4 regions of the Agarilytica rhodophyticola genome follow, and region 1 is predicted to be linked to each of the others. Evidence: predicted binding sites of a transcription regulator. Region 1 holds the regulator's gene; each other region holds the start of a gene.
What was found. Region 1 encodes sigma-54, which starts transcription at its own class of promoters, with help from an activator protein. Its sites were predicted from a motif close to TGGCACANNNNTTGCNNT; they were not measured.

Region 1 (4,220 bases):
GGTTAAGATGACGATGTTATCGCATCGAAAAGTGCATCATCAGATGATACGGAACGTATTGTGCTGACAAAATCAGCATCTTGTAAAAGTTGTGCCAAGCTTGCCAACGACTCTAGATGGCTACTCTCTGCATTTTCCGGTACTAACATTGCAAATATAATATCAACTGGCTTGCCGTCCACTGCGTCGAAGTCAATGGGGGATGCTAGTGTCATGCAGGCGCCATATGTATGACCGCCGGTATTAAAGCGGCAATGAGGAATTGCGATACCATCACCAATACCGGTTGTACCCAATTTTTCTCGGTTAATAAGACTTTGATAAAGTTCATCGACATCAAAGCCTTCGATATCGTTCGCAAAATTCTGTGCCAGTGTTTCAATCACACGCTTTTTACTGCCACCTTCAATTTTTGCCACTGTTCTCTTTGTTGAGAGAATGCTTTTAATTAACATAGATTCTTTGGTAGTTTTTTAAACAATTTTAATAATAAAGACTGCCATTTTATCAGTTTTATTTACTGTGTAACGAACACAATACACTGTGTGTTTAGCAATGATTATTTTTTATCTTATCCAGTACTATATAGATAAAACGTATACAAAATATGGAGTCGTGGGCGAATGGGCCAACTAGCCCCCTTAAAATAAAGATATACGTGTTTAGCTTGGCGTATTAGAAGATTGCTCAACTATATTTAGGAAGACATAGATGAATGTCGATTCAATAGTTTATTGCGCAAGCCAATACACAAAAATACAGAGTGCTCTATAACATTAAGACTAATAGTTTAAACTAGTCGTTTACGCTCGTTGGAAGGTGGAATGCCAAGTGACTCTCGATATTTGGCTATGGTTCTACGGGCAACTTTAATACCTTTCTCTTCAAGTATTCCTGTGATCTTCGAGTCACTCAAGGGTTTTCTGGCGTTTTCAGCAGCGATTAGTTTTTTAATAATGGCGCGAATAGCGGTTGAAGAGCATTCTCCACCTGCTTCTGTTGCTACATGGCTTGAGAAAAAGTACTTAAGTTCAAATATACCTTGTGGTGTATGCATATATTTTTGCGTTGTTACCCGAGAAATTGTCGATTCATGCATTTCAACAATTTCCGCAACATCGTGTAATACCATAGGTTTCATAGCTTCTGGGCCATGATCAAGAAAGCCCTGTTGCTTCTCAACGATGCATGTAGCCACTTTCAATAATGTCTCATTGCGGCTCTGCAAGCTTTTTAAAAACCACCTAGCTTCCTGAAGGTTATCTCTTAAAAAGGTATTGTCAGTGCTTGAGTCTGCTCTTTTAACTAAGGACGCATAATCATTATTGATGCGAATTCGAGGAGCTATTTCAGGGTTTAACTGCACTGTCCAACGATCATCTACCTTTTTAACAAAAACATCAGGTACCACATATTCGGTTGAGTCTGTGCCAATATGTTCCCCTGGGCGTGGGTTAAGCGTCTGAATGACTTTAATAGCAAGTTGCAGTTCGGCTTCTTTAATCTTCAATTTGCGCATTAACTGCTTGAAATCTCGATTGCCAAGTACTTCTAGGTAGTCTTCAATAATTTTACGGGCGTAATTAACGCCTGGTTCATTAGGATCATACTGGTTTAGCTGTATCAGTAAACACTCGCTGATATTTTGGCTGGCTACCCCTATGGGATCAAATTGCTGAATTCTGTGCAATACAGCAACTAGCTCATCCATCTCTAATTCTTCATGATGGGCTTGTAGGCCTGTGTATATATCATCCAAGGACTGACACAACATACCATTGGGCTCTACCGCATCTATGATAGCCTCGGCAATTTCTATATCTAGATCCGACATTGGTGTTAGATTGAGTTGCCAAAGTAAGTGGTCTTGGATTGTCTCGGACGAGGTGCGACGAGATTCAAAATCCATATCTTCGTTATCGTTTCTCGAAGCGCCGGGGGATGATGATGCTTGGTAGACATCATCCCAATTGGTATCAACCGCCAGCTCATTGGGAATGGTATCACTCCATTCGCTATCTAGACGCGCTTCTTCATTCGAAGAGTTTGGATTTTCATCGCTAGAGTTAGTGCTTTCGCTATTTAAAGAAGAATCGTTAGGTTTGGCAAAATCTTCCGAAGGAGAAGAGTCAGCCCCTTTTTCCCCTGAATCGTTGTCTGAGCTACTGGATTCATCAGATATCTCTAACATAGGGTTAGAGTCCAGCGCTTCCTGAATCTCTGATTGCAAATCTAAGGTTGATAGCTGAAGAAGGCGAATCGCTTGCTGCAACTGGGGAGTCATTGTAAGTTGCTGACCCAGCTTTAGTTGAAGAGATTGCTTCATATGCGCTAACACTTGCCCCGGTTGATTGTATGTTATGTGACAGCCGCTTGATTCCATTTAGGAAAGCAGACCCTTATAAGTTTAGACTGAGCGAGGCTCTCAGGCAACGGTTTTGCGTTAAAAATAAAGCAAACATTGTGCCGTATATAGGTCACTGCTTGAGCAATTTGTCAAGTATTAAACTCAAAACAATTAGGCTTAGTGTCAGATATGGCCTAAAGCTGAAAATGCTGTCCTAGATAGACTTCCCGCACTTTTTGGTTATTGAGTACGGTGGCGGCATCGCCATCAGCAATGATGTGGCCTTCGGATACGATGTAAGATTTCTCGCATATATCGAGCGTTTCTCTAACATGATGATCGGTAATGAGAACGCCAATGTTTTTGGCTTTTAGTTGCTGGATGATACCTTTGATATCACTAACTGAAATGGGATCGACGCCAGCAAAGGGCTCGTCAAGTAATATAAAATCTGGTTCTGTGGCTAACGCTCGTGCAATTTCTACGCGTCGGCGCTCGCCACCAGATAGCGCCATCCCGAGGCTATCTTTAATGTGAGTGATGTGAAACTCTTCCAGTAGCTTATTTAGAATTTCTTGCCGTTGCTTACGCTTTAAGCCTTTGCGAGTCTCCAATATCGCCAAGATATTTTGGCTGACCGTAAGTTTTCGAAACACCGAGGCTTCCTGGGGTAAGTAGCCCAGACCGCGCCTTGCCCGGCCATGCATGGGCTGGCGAGTGACATCTTCACCATTGATAAAGACTTGGCCTCGATCTGCCCTTACTATGCCAGCGATCATATAAAAGCAGGTTGTCTTGCCCGCGCCATTAGGGCCGAGCAAGCCCACAACTTGTCCTTGGTTTACCGACACTGAGACATCGATAACCACTTGTCTGCCTTTGTAACTTTTTGCGAGATGTTTAGCTTCTAATTGCGACATTAAGACGACTGCTTATTGATATGCTAGTTGGTTATTATGTTGTTTTATTCTGTATCTTCGAGAGGGGGCGAGGAGGTTTCATTTTCCTCTGTGTCTACCGTCTCGTTGCTTTCTTCTTCATTTGAATCAGAATCGATGATGTCTTCTTCAGGCTCGGATTCTATGCTGGAATTGTCTTCTTGCCCTTCCTCGCCATTGATAGACTCTAAGGTTTTTGGTGGGATAACCATGCGCACCCGCTCTTTGGTGCCGTCTGCAGAAGTTTTTCCACCTGCTTTTACTAACGCTTTTTTCACATCGTATTCAATACGATTACCGCTTAAACTTGTGCCATCTTGGTCAAGAGAGGCGTTTTCAATAAGAAACAGCGTCTCGTTTGACGCTGAGTATTCAAGTGTATTGGCCACAGCGGTAACCGGAGGGCTGTTTTCTTTCGGGGTTTGTTGAAAACGGGCGGGGTTACCTGTTGCCACAATTTTTTTGGCAGAGTCAACCTTGCCTTTTTCGAATTTACCGTAGTAAACCACTTTACTAGCATTGATTTTAAGGCTGCCTTGCTGCAAAACCACATTACCCAAGAACGTTGTTGTTCCTGCTCGGATATCAAACTCGTGTGTGTCAGCATCGATGAACATCGTCTGTGTGTCATCGTCTGGTAGTGTCCAGGCATTGGTTGCTAATAACACTGCTAGAGAGATAAATATAAATTTAAGTTGGATCATAGAGTCCACGAACTTTAGATAATAGCTTTAATTTTTGTGCGACAAAATCAGCATGAAGGCCTGTGCCTTTGATTTCTACGCTATCAGAATTTATTTTTACAGCTTCAGCTGTTTCAGCGACCTTGCCTATTGGATCAACGTTTAACCTCTGTGTGGTAATGGTGGTGGTAATACCATCGGCATCTGTATGCTTCACGACTACATTATTCCACAATTCTATACGCTCATTTA
Region 2 (4,220 bases), 2.5 Mb from region 1:
TGACGGAAAAGCTCGCCAAAGCCGGTGACTTCTTTATCCAATAAAGGGTGCATGGCTTCTGGAGTGCTGTCTCTACCTGCAAAGCCGGTGCCTCCAGTAATTAACACTACCTGGGCTGCACCGTCGTATATCCACTGAGACACTACTGCGCGTATGTGGTAGACATCGTCTTTTACCAAGGTGCGATCATGTAATTTGTGGCCCGCTGCGGTAAGACAATCCACGAGTTTTTGCCCTGAAGTATCGTTCTCGTTTGTTCGCGTATCTGACACAGTCAAAACACACATATTTAATGGCACAAAGGCGTCAAATTTCTCTGGCATAATAGTTCTAACTCGATAAATAAAGAATTAAATGTGGTAGCGGTATTTTAACCTAGCCACCTGTTGCATTCATAAAGCGCAGTATCTGGGGTTCCTGAGTTAAATCAAACTCGTGTTTCTCTGGCTTTATCTGCATCGCTTCAATAATCGCTTGACGTAATACTTGATCATCATCATTTGCACGCATGACCTGTTTGAGGTCGACACTATGCTCATTGCCAAGGCATAGCAATAGCCTGCCGGAAGCGGTGACTCTAACGCGGTTGCAGCTTGCACAAAAATTGTCAGTGTGAGGTGATATAAATCCTATTTTGCCGGCATAGCCCTCTGCCTCCCAGTAGCGCGATGGCCCGCCCGTTGAATGTTCAGAGGGGTTGAGCTGGAAGTTTGTGGCAAGTAGGTTGCGCACATCTTCGCTACTGATAAACTCAGCATCTCGCGCGTGGCTGCTGATTTCTCCCAGGGGCATTTCCTCGATAAAACTAATATCCATACCTCTTTCAAGAGCGTAGCTAGCAAGCGGTAAGGCTTCATCGAGGTTATAGTTCTTCATTAATACTGCATTGATTTTAATTTTTTCAAAGCCGGCATCAAGAGCGCACTCAATACCATCAAGAACCCTCTGCAAATCTCCTACGCGGGTGAGCTGCTTAAATCTATCTGCTCGCAGAGAATCCAAACTTACATTAATGCGTTTGACACCCGCCTGTGCTAGAGGTTTGGCCAGCTTAGTTAGCTGTGAGCCATTGGTTGTTAGGCAGAGTTCCTGTAAATGTTCTATTGCACCTAGACGCTGAAGCAGGTGGAGTGCATCGTTGCGTATCAGTGGTTCACCACCAGTAATACGTATTTTACTTACTCCCAAATCTACGAAGGTTTGACTGAGTCGTACTAACTCTTCGTGACTGAGCACTTCTTTACGCGGTAGAAAGGTCATTTCTTCAGCCATGCAGTAGATACAACGAAAATCACATCGATCTGTAATGGATAATCGTAGATATTCGATTAGGCGGCCGAAGTTATCAGATAAGTTTGCAGAAGTCATAGAGTGCAATTATTCATTACTATGGCAAGAAAGGCTATTAACATTGGTTAACAAATCTCGAATTTCAGTTCAAATTGTCACGTTACATTTCATATCGTGCTCTTTTGCTGTTCATTAATTTCATTGTCACTACCTTTCGTGTGTTTAATACTCTAACCAGTTTGCGCATGTTTTATTTTGGTGCGCTACCACTTTTTAAATAATAGCCACTGCTGGGTTTAGACAACAATCTCCAAAAATAATGCACTTATATTGACCGAAAATGATTTTTATTGGTGCGAGTTGTTGTGGCTTTTCTTTAGTCTGAATCCTGGCGCTATATTAGTTTATGTTTCTAACACATTGATTTTAAAATAAAAACCAGATTTTTTGGCACTTTCAGTTCTGTGGCATTTTTATTGCTAACACAGATAGATAAATAATGTCTGTGTTACTAAAGGTGGTGTAAGAAATGTCCAATTATAGGAACCAGCCGGGTTCCCCGGGCACGGTACAACCTGGGTCAGGTAAAGTATGGCTAGTTGGCGCAGGTCCTGGCGACCCAGAACTGATGACATTAAAAGCAATGCGAGTAATTGAACAAGCTGACCTTATTTTATTTGATCAGTTAGTAAGTGATGAGATCAAGGCATTGCTACCCAAGTCTATACCATTGTTTTACGTTGGAAAGCGCAAAGGACACCATAGTATTGCTCAGAAGGATCTCAATAGCTTACTGGTAAAAAAAGCTTTGGCTGGCCATAACATTGTGCGATTGAAGGGCGGAGATCCTTTTGTGTTTGGCCGTGGGGGAGAGGAGCTACTCTCTCTGGTAAATGAAGGTGTCGAGGTAGAAATTATTCCAGGAATTACAGCAGCATCAGGTTGTTCAGCCTCGAGCACAATTCCTCTCACCCATCGTGGTTTGGCTCAAGGTTGTACGTTCATTACTGGGCATGGCGAGAAGACTCTGGATCTTGATTGGCAAGCACTTGCAAAGCTCAATCACACACTTGTTTTCTACATGGGCTTAACGAATGCCACTGTGATTGAAAACAAATTACTTGATGCAGGTATGTCTCCAACAATGCCGATCGCCATTATTGAAAATGGTTGCCGGAAAGAGCAAAGACAAATAATGGGGTCTTTGGAAAACTTAAATTCTCTTGTTATTGAGCATGCAATGGTTTCTCCTTCGCTAATAATTATCGGCGATGTTGTTAATATTGCAAAGCAGGTGAATGAGCTAAGCCTTTCTAGAGCTGAACTAGATAAACACAATATTAAACATCAAATTTTGGATAATACTAAATGCGCCTAGGGCCTGTTAGCCGGGTCGATAGCTGGAGAAAATAAATATGAATAAAACTCGAATTGTTGTCGTAGGCAACGGCATGGTTGGCCATAAGTTTATCGAAAATTTTTTGGCTCATGAAAACTCAGAAAGTTACGACATTGTTACTTTTTCTGAAGAACCGCGCTTAGCTTATGATCGTGTGCAATTAAGTGCATATTTTTCCGGCTCTTCAGCAGAAGATCTTATGTTAACGTCACAGGATTATTATCGAGAGAATGGTGTGAACTATATTCTCAATGATAAAGTAGTCGAGCTTAAAGCTGCCGAGAAAAAAGTTATTACTGAACATGGCCGTGAAGAGCATTATGATAAATTAGTGCTCGCTACCGGCTCTTATCCTTTTGTCCCTCCAATTCCTGGTAATGACCAACCTCATTGTCTCGTTTATCGCACTATTGAAGATCTTGAAGCAATGAAAGACTCTTCAAAAGAAAGCCGTGTCGGCGTTGTTGTCGGTGGAGGTTTACTTGGTTTGGAGGCCGCTAATGCTCTAAAAAACTTGGGGCTTGAAGTCCATGTAGTTGAGTTTGCGCCGAGACTTATGGCGATTCAGCTAGATCAGGGAGGAGGGGATTTACTACGACAAAAAATTGAAGCACTCGGTGTCAATGTGCATACTGAGAAAAATACAAAAGAAATTGTAGCAGGGGAAAACTGTCGCTACAGCATGAACTTTGCCGACGGCTCGAAGTTAGAAACAGATATGATTCTTTTCTCTGCCGGTATTCGCCCGCAAGACGAACTTGCTCGACAATTTAATATCGAGACCGGTGAACGGGGAGGAATCGTTATTAATGATAATTGCCAGACTTCTGTTGAAGATATCTATGCAATTGGAGAGTGCGCGCTATGGCGGGGTAAAATCTTTGGTCTAGTTGCTCCTGGTTATCAAATGGCGAAAGTTGCGGTATCCCATATTACTGGCGGAAGTGAAGTATTTACCGGCGCAGATATGAGTACTAAGTTAAAACTTCTCGGTGTTGATGTTGCAAGTATTGGTGATGCTCATGGGCGTACTGCAGATGCACTCAACTATGTTTATCAAGATGGCGTTAATGAGATTTACAAACGTTTAGTGGTTTCTAAAGATGGTAAAAAGTTACTTGGCGCTGTGCTAGTTGGAGATGCAGAGGCTTATGGCAACCTTCAGCAAATGTGCGTACACGCTATGGATTTACCTGATATGCCAGAGGCATTAATTTTACCAACGACAGATGGTGCACAAGCAAGTGTCGGTACTGATGCTTTACCCGATGAAGCCCATATTTGTACTTGCCATGAAGTCACTAAAGGTCAAATTTGTGAGGCGGTTGCACAGGGGGCCAATAATATTGGCGAACTTAAATCTTGTACTAAAGCGGGCACTGGATGTGGTGGCTGTGTCGCTCTTGCAACCCAGGTATTAAATGCAGAATTAACCAAGCTCGGTGTTCAGGTTAATACCGATTTATGTGAGCACTTTGCTCATACACGTCAGGAGCTTTATCACATAGTTCGCGTAGAAAAAATAAAGACT
Region 3 (4,220 bases), 2.1 Mb from region 1:
GTACTCAATTTTAGCCAATTTAACAGCGCGTTTGGCCGCTTCAAAAGTTCGCGCAGCGACCGCAAATATCGGTTGGCCGACATAGTGCACTGTGTCGCCAGCGAGCAAGACGTCGCCGGTAAAAACTGGTGAAATATCTGCATCACCAGGAATATCTGTTTGCACAATAACGTCGATAACATCGTCTGCCGCCACGACATCAGCGAGATCTATTGAGGTTATCTTGGCATGGGCATGGACAGACATACCTGTGGCCACATGAAGCATGTTTGGCCACTCTGGAATATCGTCCAGATATTGTGCCTTGCCAACAACATGTTTGAGCGCCGATTCGTGAGCGAGTGACGCTTTCTTATCGGCGCTGCTGCTCTTGCTTGGTTCAGCAAAGCTTTGTGGTAGTTTACGCATGGGAAATCCCCCCCTGGCTATCGCTTGCAAGATGGTGGTGGCCAAGATCGGGAATGACTTCGCCGTTGGCTTCCAACCATGCTTTGTAAAGTAGATTTACGGCAATATTCAAGCGGTATTGTGCGCTTGCCCTAACATCTGTAAGCGGGTTTAGGTGTTGCTTCAAACTGGCAATGGCATCATTTATTGCGATTTCTGAATCCACATCAGCATCTTTAAAGCAGTCTTCTGCATCCTTTGCTCGTATCGGTGTTGCTGCCATCCCTCCAAAAGCGATTCTTGTTCTGACAATTTTATTGTCTTGGATGTCAAAACGTATGGCAGCCATAACACTTGAAATATCATCTTCCATTCGTTTTGATACCTTATAAAAACGATGGAACTGCTCAAGGTTTTTACTGGGTAATTGGATGGAAATAATATATTCCCTATCTTTGAGCACGGTCTTCTTATAATCTAAATAGAATTCGTCTAAACGTACTTTTCTTCTACTTCCATCGGTAGCGCCTATTTCCACAACGGCATCCATACACAACAGAATGGGTGGTGTGTCGGCAATCGGTGAAGCATTACCGATATTGCCCCCAATGGTTCCACGGTTGCGGATTTGCCTGGAGCCGAGACGGGTGAGTAATTTACATAATTCAGGAAAGCGTTGTGCCAGCTGTTTTTCTATTTGCGAATAAGTAACAGCCGCGCCAATGACAAGTTTTTCCTCAGCTAATGTTGTCTCAGAGTCTACGTCATCTTCATCTGTAACAAAGTCACAGCTTTGCATCTCTGGAATGTTGCTCACATCTATGAGTTCAGGTAAGGCTTTGAATTGTTGTGTCACCTCTAGCATTAAGTCCGTTCCACCAGCAATGACTTTGGCGTTCGACAGACGATTTAATGTTTGATTAAGCATCTCAATGGATGTTGCTTGAATAAACGCTGCTTCCTTGTGCTTGATATTTTCTTCTGGAGCGGTGATGCTGCGCAGTTGTTGTAATATTTTATCGTTGAACAAATGATGGTGTTTGCCACTATTGTCATTATCTTCGCGCTCGAACATATGAAAACCGGCATCAACAATGGGACGGTAGCCAGTACAGCGACAGAGATTACCTGAAATGGCATCATACACTTCAGCACGGGACACTTTAGCACAAGACGCGTCTGTTAGCTGCGCATTGGTCTTATTCTCATAGAGCCCGGCCAGAGACATAACAAACCCTGGAGTACAAAACCCGCACTGAGAACCATGAGATTCTACCATTGCCGCTTGGCTCGGATGCATTATCTGCGGTTCAGATTGCGATTGTGTTGACTCTTGGGGGGTACCTGCAAGATGCTCTACTGTTACTACATGCTTTCCTTGTGCAATAGCTACTGGCGCTATACACGCGTTTACAGAAATATACTCGACAGTCTCTTTGTTAGCAGATGTGTTGAGGCTGCCGACTAATATTGTGCACGCCCCGCAGTCCCCCGAGGCGCAGCCCTCTTTTGTTCCACACAAATGTTGATTTTCACGCAAGTAGCGCAGTAGTGTGAGATCGGCTGGCAGGTTATCTTCAGTGATCAATGTATTGTTTATAACGAATTGCAAAGTATGACTCCTGTGCGTGGGTCTATTGCGTCATGGATATAGGTGCTTATATAGCAAAAACTTGTCCGCATGGACAGTTTTTTGTTGTTCAATGATAGATTTTTTATCTATTAAGCCAATTTTGTGCCGTCTTACTACTTAGGTTGGGCTTATCTAGGTCTTGTTGTGAATACTTACTTTAAGATAGCCAGAATCACTATAAAAGCACTTTCCTTTGTTTTCATGTGGGGTCGTAACCTGTCACTTATCATATAAACATATGCAGCGAAAGAAAAATGCATTTCTATGCAATGGTAAAGATGCACCTTTATTATTCACACAGTTAAGTGTGAATCACTATAAAAGCCATCGCTTTTGAGCTTCAATACGGTCGCGGTCAGGCCAAAGTTCTGATATTAAATTTTAGCTGTTGTTCTAGGTTTTTATACAATACTATGCTGTTGAGTATGCTTACATTTATTCCTATAACGGCGTTTTGAATTACAGACAAAGATAAACATTGAGATAAATAATAAGAGTCTGGATTATATCTTGTAACACAAGGAGGCAGAGCCTAATTAATGTAGACAGATCCTAGGTGAAAACAATATCATAATAATGAAACAGCGTTACCCTAGGTAATTGTTGTTGAGAGTGTTGAAATATAATTATAAGTAGTGTCGGATTTATCGCGTTTGTGGCAAGTTTATATTAAGGGCAAAACATAAGCTTGTCTGAAGTCGATAAACGTGTAGGGATTTCTTTGAAAACGTACACTTGATAATAAAAAAGGCCGCTTCATGGTAAATATTATAGATGATCATGAGAATCATCCCACTACTGCTCCGCGCAAATATAAACGCGGAAAAATACGTGATAAAAATCTTGAGAAAATTTTAAGGGCTGCTAAAGAGGAATTTGTTTTAAAAGGATTTTCGGGGGCAAGTATCCAGGCTATAGCTGACAGGGCCGGTATTCCCAAAGCTAATGTGCATTACTATTTTCGTCGAAAAACTAATCTTTATGTAGCTGTGCTTGATGGAATTCTGCAACTTTGGAATGATCACCTTGACGATATAAAGGTCGATGATGATCCTGCTGAGGTGCTCGATCGTTTTATTCGAAAAAAAGTTGAGCTTTCCTATAGCCATCCGCGATCGTCTAAGCTTTTTGCGATGGAAATTATTACCGGTGCTCCCCATCTTGGCGAGTATATGCGCAACGATATGCGGCCATGGGTTAAAGATAAAATACAAGTCATACAAACTTGGATTTCACAGGGCAAGATGAAGCCGGTAGATCCTATGCACTTGATCTTCCTTATTTGGTCTTCAACTCAGCATTATGCTGATTTTAAGACACAAGTATTGACTATTATGGAGCGAGAAGAATACGAAGAAAAGATGATCGACGAGGTCGGCGGTTTTCTAAGTAAAATGATTCTTAGCGGTGTTGGACTAAAGCCGCCCATACCGCAAGCAGCCGTGCAAGAGAATAGTTAAGAAATAAAAAATTGCTAGCAAATACGTAGATGAGGAACATCTATAAGATGTCCCTCATTTTATTCACATGTTAACTTTATGTTTGCTTTTGGATGTATCCCTCGAATTAATTGTTTTTGTAAACAAATCGAATGCCGCTTGAGCTTTTGTCTTTCGGCACACTTTTACCTTAGGGTTGCTACCACTGACTCTTGTTATGCCTGCGGTTTTAGCCGAGAAGTGATTTCTTACTGAGCCGTCAGCTAGTGTTTTTGGTATGGACTTAAGTGCAGAGGCTTGCCAAGGCTCATCTGTGACATCGTAGGAAACTTCAACAGAATCATATGTGCCCTCACAAAAAGATGAATCTATCGCAACAATAGCTGCCAATACATCCCAGAAGTAGTATTCTCCTGAGTCAATAAACCAATCGTTATCATCTAATACCTTATCCCAGAATTCAGCAGCAGGGGTAGCAACAGATTTTTTAAATGCCGTGGCGAACCAAGCTTCTACTTTCACTTGATTGGTAACATCTAGACCCACAGTTTCTATTGGCAATCCCGATTTAAAAACAATACTTGCAGCCTTAGGGTCGACAAAAATATTCCACTCAGCATGTAAATTCGGATGTTTATCGGTAAAGCCTGGCACAATAATATTACCGGGAACGTCAAATGCTCCCCCCATAATGATTAGCCGAGAAACTCTGCTTTTTTGTTGAGGGTACTTTGTCAGCCACTGAGCGATATTAGTTAGGC
Region 4 (4,220 bases), 3.4 Mb from region 1:
TAATACAAATGTTTCTTCACTGAATGCCCAACGTCAGTTGCTTCAGTCTGGTGCAGATCTAGACAGAGCAAGCGAACGATTGGCCTCAGGTCGTAGAATCAATTCCGCAGCCGACGACGCTGCGGGTCTAGCCATTTCTAACCGCCAAACATCTCAAATTCGCGGTTTGGATCAAGCTGTACGAAATGCTAATGATGGTATTTCTTTGATTCAAACAGCAGAAGGTGCCTTGGATGAGGTTACCAACATTTTACAGCGTAGCAGGGAGCTGGCGATTCAATCTGCAAACGGTATTTTCTCTGATGCTGACCGAGCGACATTGGATGCAGAGGTGCAACAGCTGAAAGCTGAAATTGACCGTATTGCCGAAACGACAGCATTTAATGGGCAAAATATTCTCGATGGCAGTTTGGGTAATATTGCATTGCAAGTGGGATCAGAATCCAATCAAACTATTGATTTTACAGTTTCTGGTTTTAGTACTTCCTCACTAGGAGGTTCTGGTGGTGACGTTATCGGTGAGGGTACAGCTGCTGGTATTGCTGACCTGCGCGCAGTAAGTGGAACTGCAGGACTCACCATTAATGATGTAGCAATTTCTGCACTTACTACTGCCAATGCCACCAACATTAATGAGGCATTAGCACTTATTAATGCTGACTTAGACGGTAAAGGCGCCGAAGTTGCATCTCTGGTGACACTTGAAGCAGATACTGCAGGTGATGGTGTACTAGTTGCAGCTAATAATGAATCTTTCGATATCACGCTAACTGACGGCGATGGTGAGCAGACAATTTACCGTATCACCGACACTAATAATATCGATGAATTAGTAAATAAAATTAATACTGAAACCACAGTGTCTGCATCCTTGGATGACAATGGAAAACTGATACTAAGTGCGGCAGGAGCGCAGACTCTTTTAGTTGCGGATGACTCTGCATCTGATGGCGCATCTGGTTTTACAACGACCACGACAGCTAACTTCGCTTTAGTATTTAACGATACCAGCATAGAGAACTCCGGCGTTAAAATTGAAGCGGGCACAGGTGCTAGTGCAGCTGAATTAGATGCAGTGGGTATTAATGTTCAGGATGATGATGGCAACCTACAAGGTGCTACTGTTGTCGCAGGCACGGCAGCTACATTGACTGATATCAATGCGGGTGATCTGGTAATTAATGGTGTTGACATCGGTGCGATTTCTGCATCCAGTGCGGCGGCTACTGCGGTAGATAATGTTATTGAAGAGATTAATAAGTTATCTGAACAGACAGGTGTCGTCGCGTTTGAGGCTGCGGGTAATACCGCTAGAGTCGCATTGCGTTCGACTACTGGATCATCCATACAAATTAAATATGGTGATAATGCTACAGCGGCTAACGTGGAGTCATTAACGGGCTTTCAAGAGCAGAATGCAGTGTCTGGCGCGGGCTCAATCGCGGGCATTAATGTCTCTACAGCTGCCAGTGCACAATCGGCGGTAGATGTTATCGATGCGGCGCTGGAGACAGTGAATGCGCAACGTTCGGAGCTTGGTGCGGTCAATAACCGGCTGGATTTTACCGTATCTAACCTGTCGAACATTTCCGAGAAAACCTCTGCTGCGAGATCGCGGATTGTCGATGCGGACTTTGCGTCAGAGACGGCACAATTGAGTCGGGCACAGGTACTACAGCAAGCGTCACAGGCGATATTAGCCCAGGCGAATGCAAGACCACAGCAGGTGCTTTCGCTCCTACAGTAATAGGTTAGAGTCACTCAGTTGATATTAGACTTTAGCCGGTTTTTACTGGCTAAAGTCGTTAGTGAGAGGATAATCCCATGAATGAAGTAAGAAGTTCTCAGATAGCCAGTACTATATTGGTTAATTCTGCTTCATCGAAAGGGGCTAAAGAAACTCCTTCATCCATAAATAGTAATAGCTTACCTGAAGAAGCTGGAAATGCAGAAAAAACAGAAAAGCCACAAGCTGAACCTGTATCTGCACCGGAATTACAAACAGCGATTGTCAATGTCAATGACTACGTACAATCACTGCAACGTGATTTGCAATTTTCAGTAGATAACGACTTGGATCAAACAGTGATTAAAGTCGTTGACAGTGATTCAGGCGAGCTGATTCGCCAAATCCCAGAAGATATCTTTTTGGAGTTGGCGCGCAGGCTTAAAGATGATGGTGAGTTTCGTTTGCTTAATGCGTTAGGATAGTCTACACGCACCTAAAGATAGGCGCTCGAGTAGCTCGGGCGTCTTTTTCCTGTTGTGTGCGATTACCAAAGCATAAAGCCCCATAACTTTCAAACTTTTTATTCCTATAGTTATCATTATTTTTGACGATAATAATTATGTGGAAGTAATTTATATTTTTATTTGAAAAATTCTTGTTAAATAAAAATATAAATTACTATTTTGATGACAGGAGTAGTTCGTTATATATTTCTATTAACTTAGTAGATTATTGCAAGGTCATTGAGAGGTTAATAGGCGCAAAACTTGCTTCTAAAGCCTTACTGTTACTCTATGAGTATTTCATAAGTTCAAGTAAATCTTTATTGCACTATACATCGCGTTATTTTCACATTGAGTTATGCTCACCCGCGAGACAAACGCGGTGATAAAGGCGATATAGTAGGACGGAGCGATAACTATGATAGACAACAATATTATTCAAAGCATTGGTGCAGGCTCCGGGATAGATACTAATTCTCTGGTGAAGCAACTTACTGCAATTGAAAAAGCGGCACCTCAAGAACGTATCGATAGTAAACGGGAGCTCACACAGACTCAAATCTCAGATTTTGGGCTACTTAGCAGTGCTTTATCTACTTTAAAAGATGCTGCCAAAGCCCTTACCGATCCAGAAGCGCTGTTTAGCAAAAGTGCGTCTTTTACACAAAGTGATGCTATCGTCCCAACCAGCCTAGATACGGATGTGCAAACGGGTACCTATGCTTTTACCGCCACACAAACCGCGCAATCACAGTCGTTTGCCTTTACCGGTTTTGCCAACGTCACTGATGCTGTGGGAGAGGGCACTTTAACATTTAATTTCGGTGCTTGGGCTAGAGACGGCGCAGGTGCGATAAATGGTGCTTTTACTCAAGATAGCACTCATGATTCTGCTACTGTCACCATAGACAGTTCCAATAACTCCTTAGAAGGACTGCGGGATGCCATCAATGCTGGTAATTTTGGGGTAAGCGCCTCTATTGTTTTTGATGGTACCGATCACCACTTAACACTATTAGCTGAATCTGGCGAGCAAAACCAATTAGAAATTGTCGCATCGGAGGCAGGTGCTTCCCCTACCAATACAGATGGTAGTGGATTATCTGTGTTTGCGTTTAATACTGGAGTTACAGGCTTTGAAGCACTAGAAACGCAGCGTGGTCAAGATGCTCAACTAACCGTAAATGGTCTGTCAGTAAGTCGTTCATCCAATACGATTAGCGACGTGGTCGATGGTTTAACATTAGATTTATTGAAAGTGACCAGTGTCGGTGAAACGGTAAGTGTGACCGTCAGTGATGATAAAAACTTTGCAGAGGAAAACATCAGAAACTTTGTTACCGCCTACAATACTTTTCTAGATGCGGTAGATTCAATTTTTGGTGTTAACGAAGTGACGAATGATGAGGGGGTTACCAGCACAGTAGTTGGATCATTGGCCAATGATGGACTAGCTAAGTCTGCTTTATCTCGCGTTAGAGCACTGATTGCAGGTGCGATTCCGGGTTTGTCCGATTCGAATCTAACTTCACTGACTAATATTGGTATTCGTACCGAACTGGACGGTAAGCTGACTATCGAAGAAGAAGAATTCAGTAAAGCATTTAACGATAGTTTTCTCGATATCCAAAAACTGTTTGCACCTTTTACTTCTTCTTCTGCCGATGGCATTACCATTAATAGTTTTAACGACAATACCACCGCTGGACAGTATGATGTTGTTATAACCCAAACACCTGCACGCGGCTTGTATGATGGAGGTGCCATTGCCGGTGGTATCTCCTTTCCCTTAGATACAACAGGTAAGACCTATACTTTCAGCCTCGATGTTAATGGCACCACTTCAGGCACCATCACAATACCTACGGCTACTTATAATAACGAAACCGAACTTGCCGGTGCGATTCAAAGTGCGATCAATGCCGACACTGTTCTAAGTGCTGCTAATGCAGCGGTCACCGTTGGTTTTAATAGTACTAGTGGCGGTT

Region 2: a site for sigma-54 is predicted at 1,756-1,773, ahead of cobA (uroporphyrinogen-III C-methyltransferase). Genes of this name have one in related genera too.
Region 3: a site for sigma-54 is predicted at 2,111-2,128, ahead of xdhA (xanthine dehydrogenase small subunit). Genes of this name have one in related genera too.
Region 4: a site for sigma-54 is predicted at 2,486-2,503, ahead of fliD (flagellar filament capping protein FliD). Genes of this name have one in related genera too.

The regions. Positions count from the first base shown of each region.
Region 1 covers NZ_CP020038.1:929,297-933,516, forward strand. The annotation lists gene BVC89_RS03940 (PTS sugar transporter subunit IIA) at 3-455, opposite strand; gene BVC89_RS03945 (RNA polymerase factor sigma-54) at 791-2,326, opposite strand; gene lptB (LPS export ABC transporter ATP-binding protein) at 2,542-3,267, opposite strand; gene lptA (lipopolysaccharide transport periplasmic protein LptA) at 3,312-3,989, opposite strand; gene lptC (LPS export ABC transporter periplasmic protein LptC) at 3,976-4,220, opposite strand, start outside.
Region 2 covers NZ_CP020038.1:5,293,837-5,298,056, reverse strand. The annotation lists gene moaB (molybdenum cofactor biosynthesis protein B) at 1-323, opposite strand, end outside; gene moaA (GTP 3',8-cyclase MoaA) at 376-1,368, opposite strand; gene cobA (uroporphyrinogen-III C-methyltransferase) at 1,820-2,668, shown strand; gene nirB (nitrite reductase large subunit NirB) at 2,706-4,220, shown strand, end outside.
Region 3 covers NZ_CP020038.1:5,682,194-5,686,413, reverse strand. The annotation lists gene xdhB (xanthine dehydrogenase molybdopterin binding subunit) at 1-408, opposite strand, end outside; gene xdhA (xanthine dehydrogenase small subunit) at 401-1,999, opposite strand; gene BVC89_RS23580 (TetR/AcrR family transcriptional regulator) at 2,779-3,480, shown strand; gene BVC89_RS23575 (nucleoside hydrolase) at 3,544-4,220, opposite strand, start outside.
Region 4 covers NZ_CP020038.1:4,291,622-4,295,841, reverse strand. The annotation lists gene BVC89_RS18005 (flagellin N-terminal helical domain-containing protein) at 1-1,747, shown strand, start outside; gene BVC89_RS18000 (flagellar protein FlaG) at 1,825-2,211, shown strand; gene fliD (flagellar filament capping protein FliD) at 2,651-4,220, shown strand, end outside.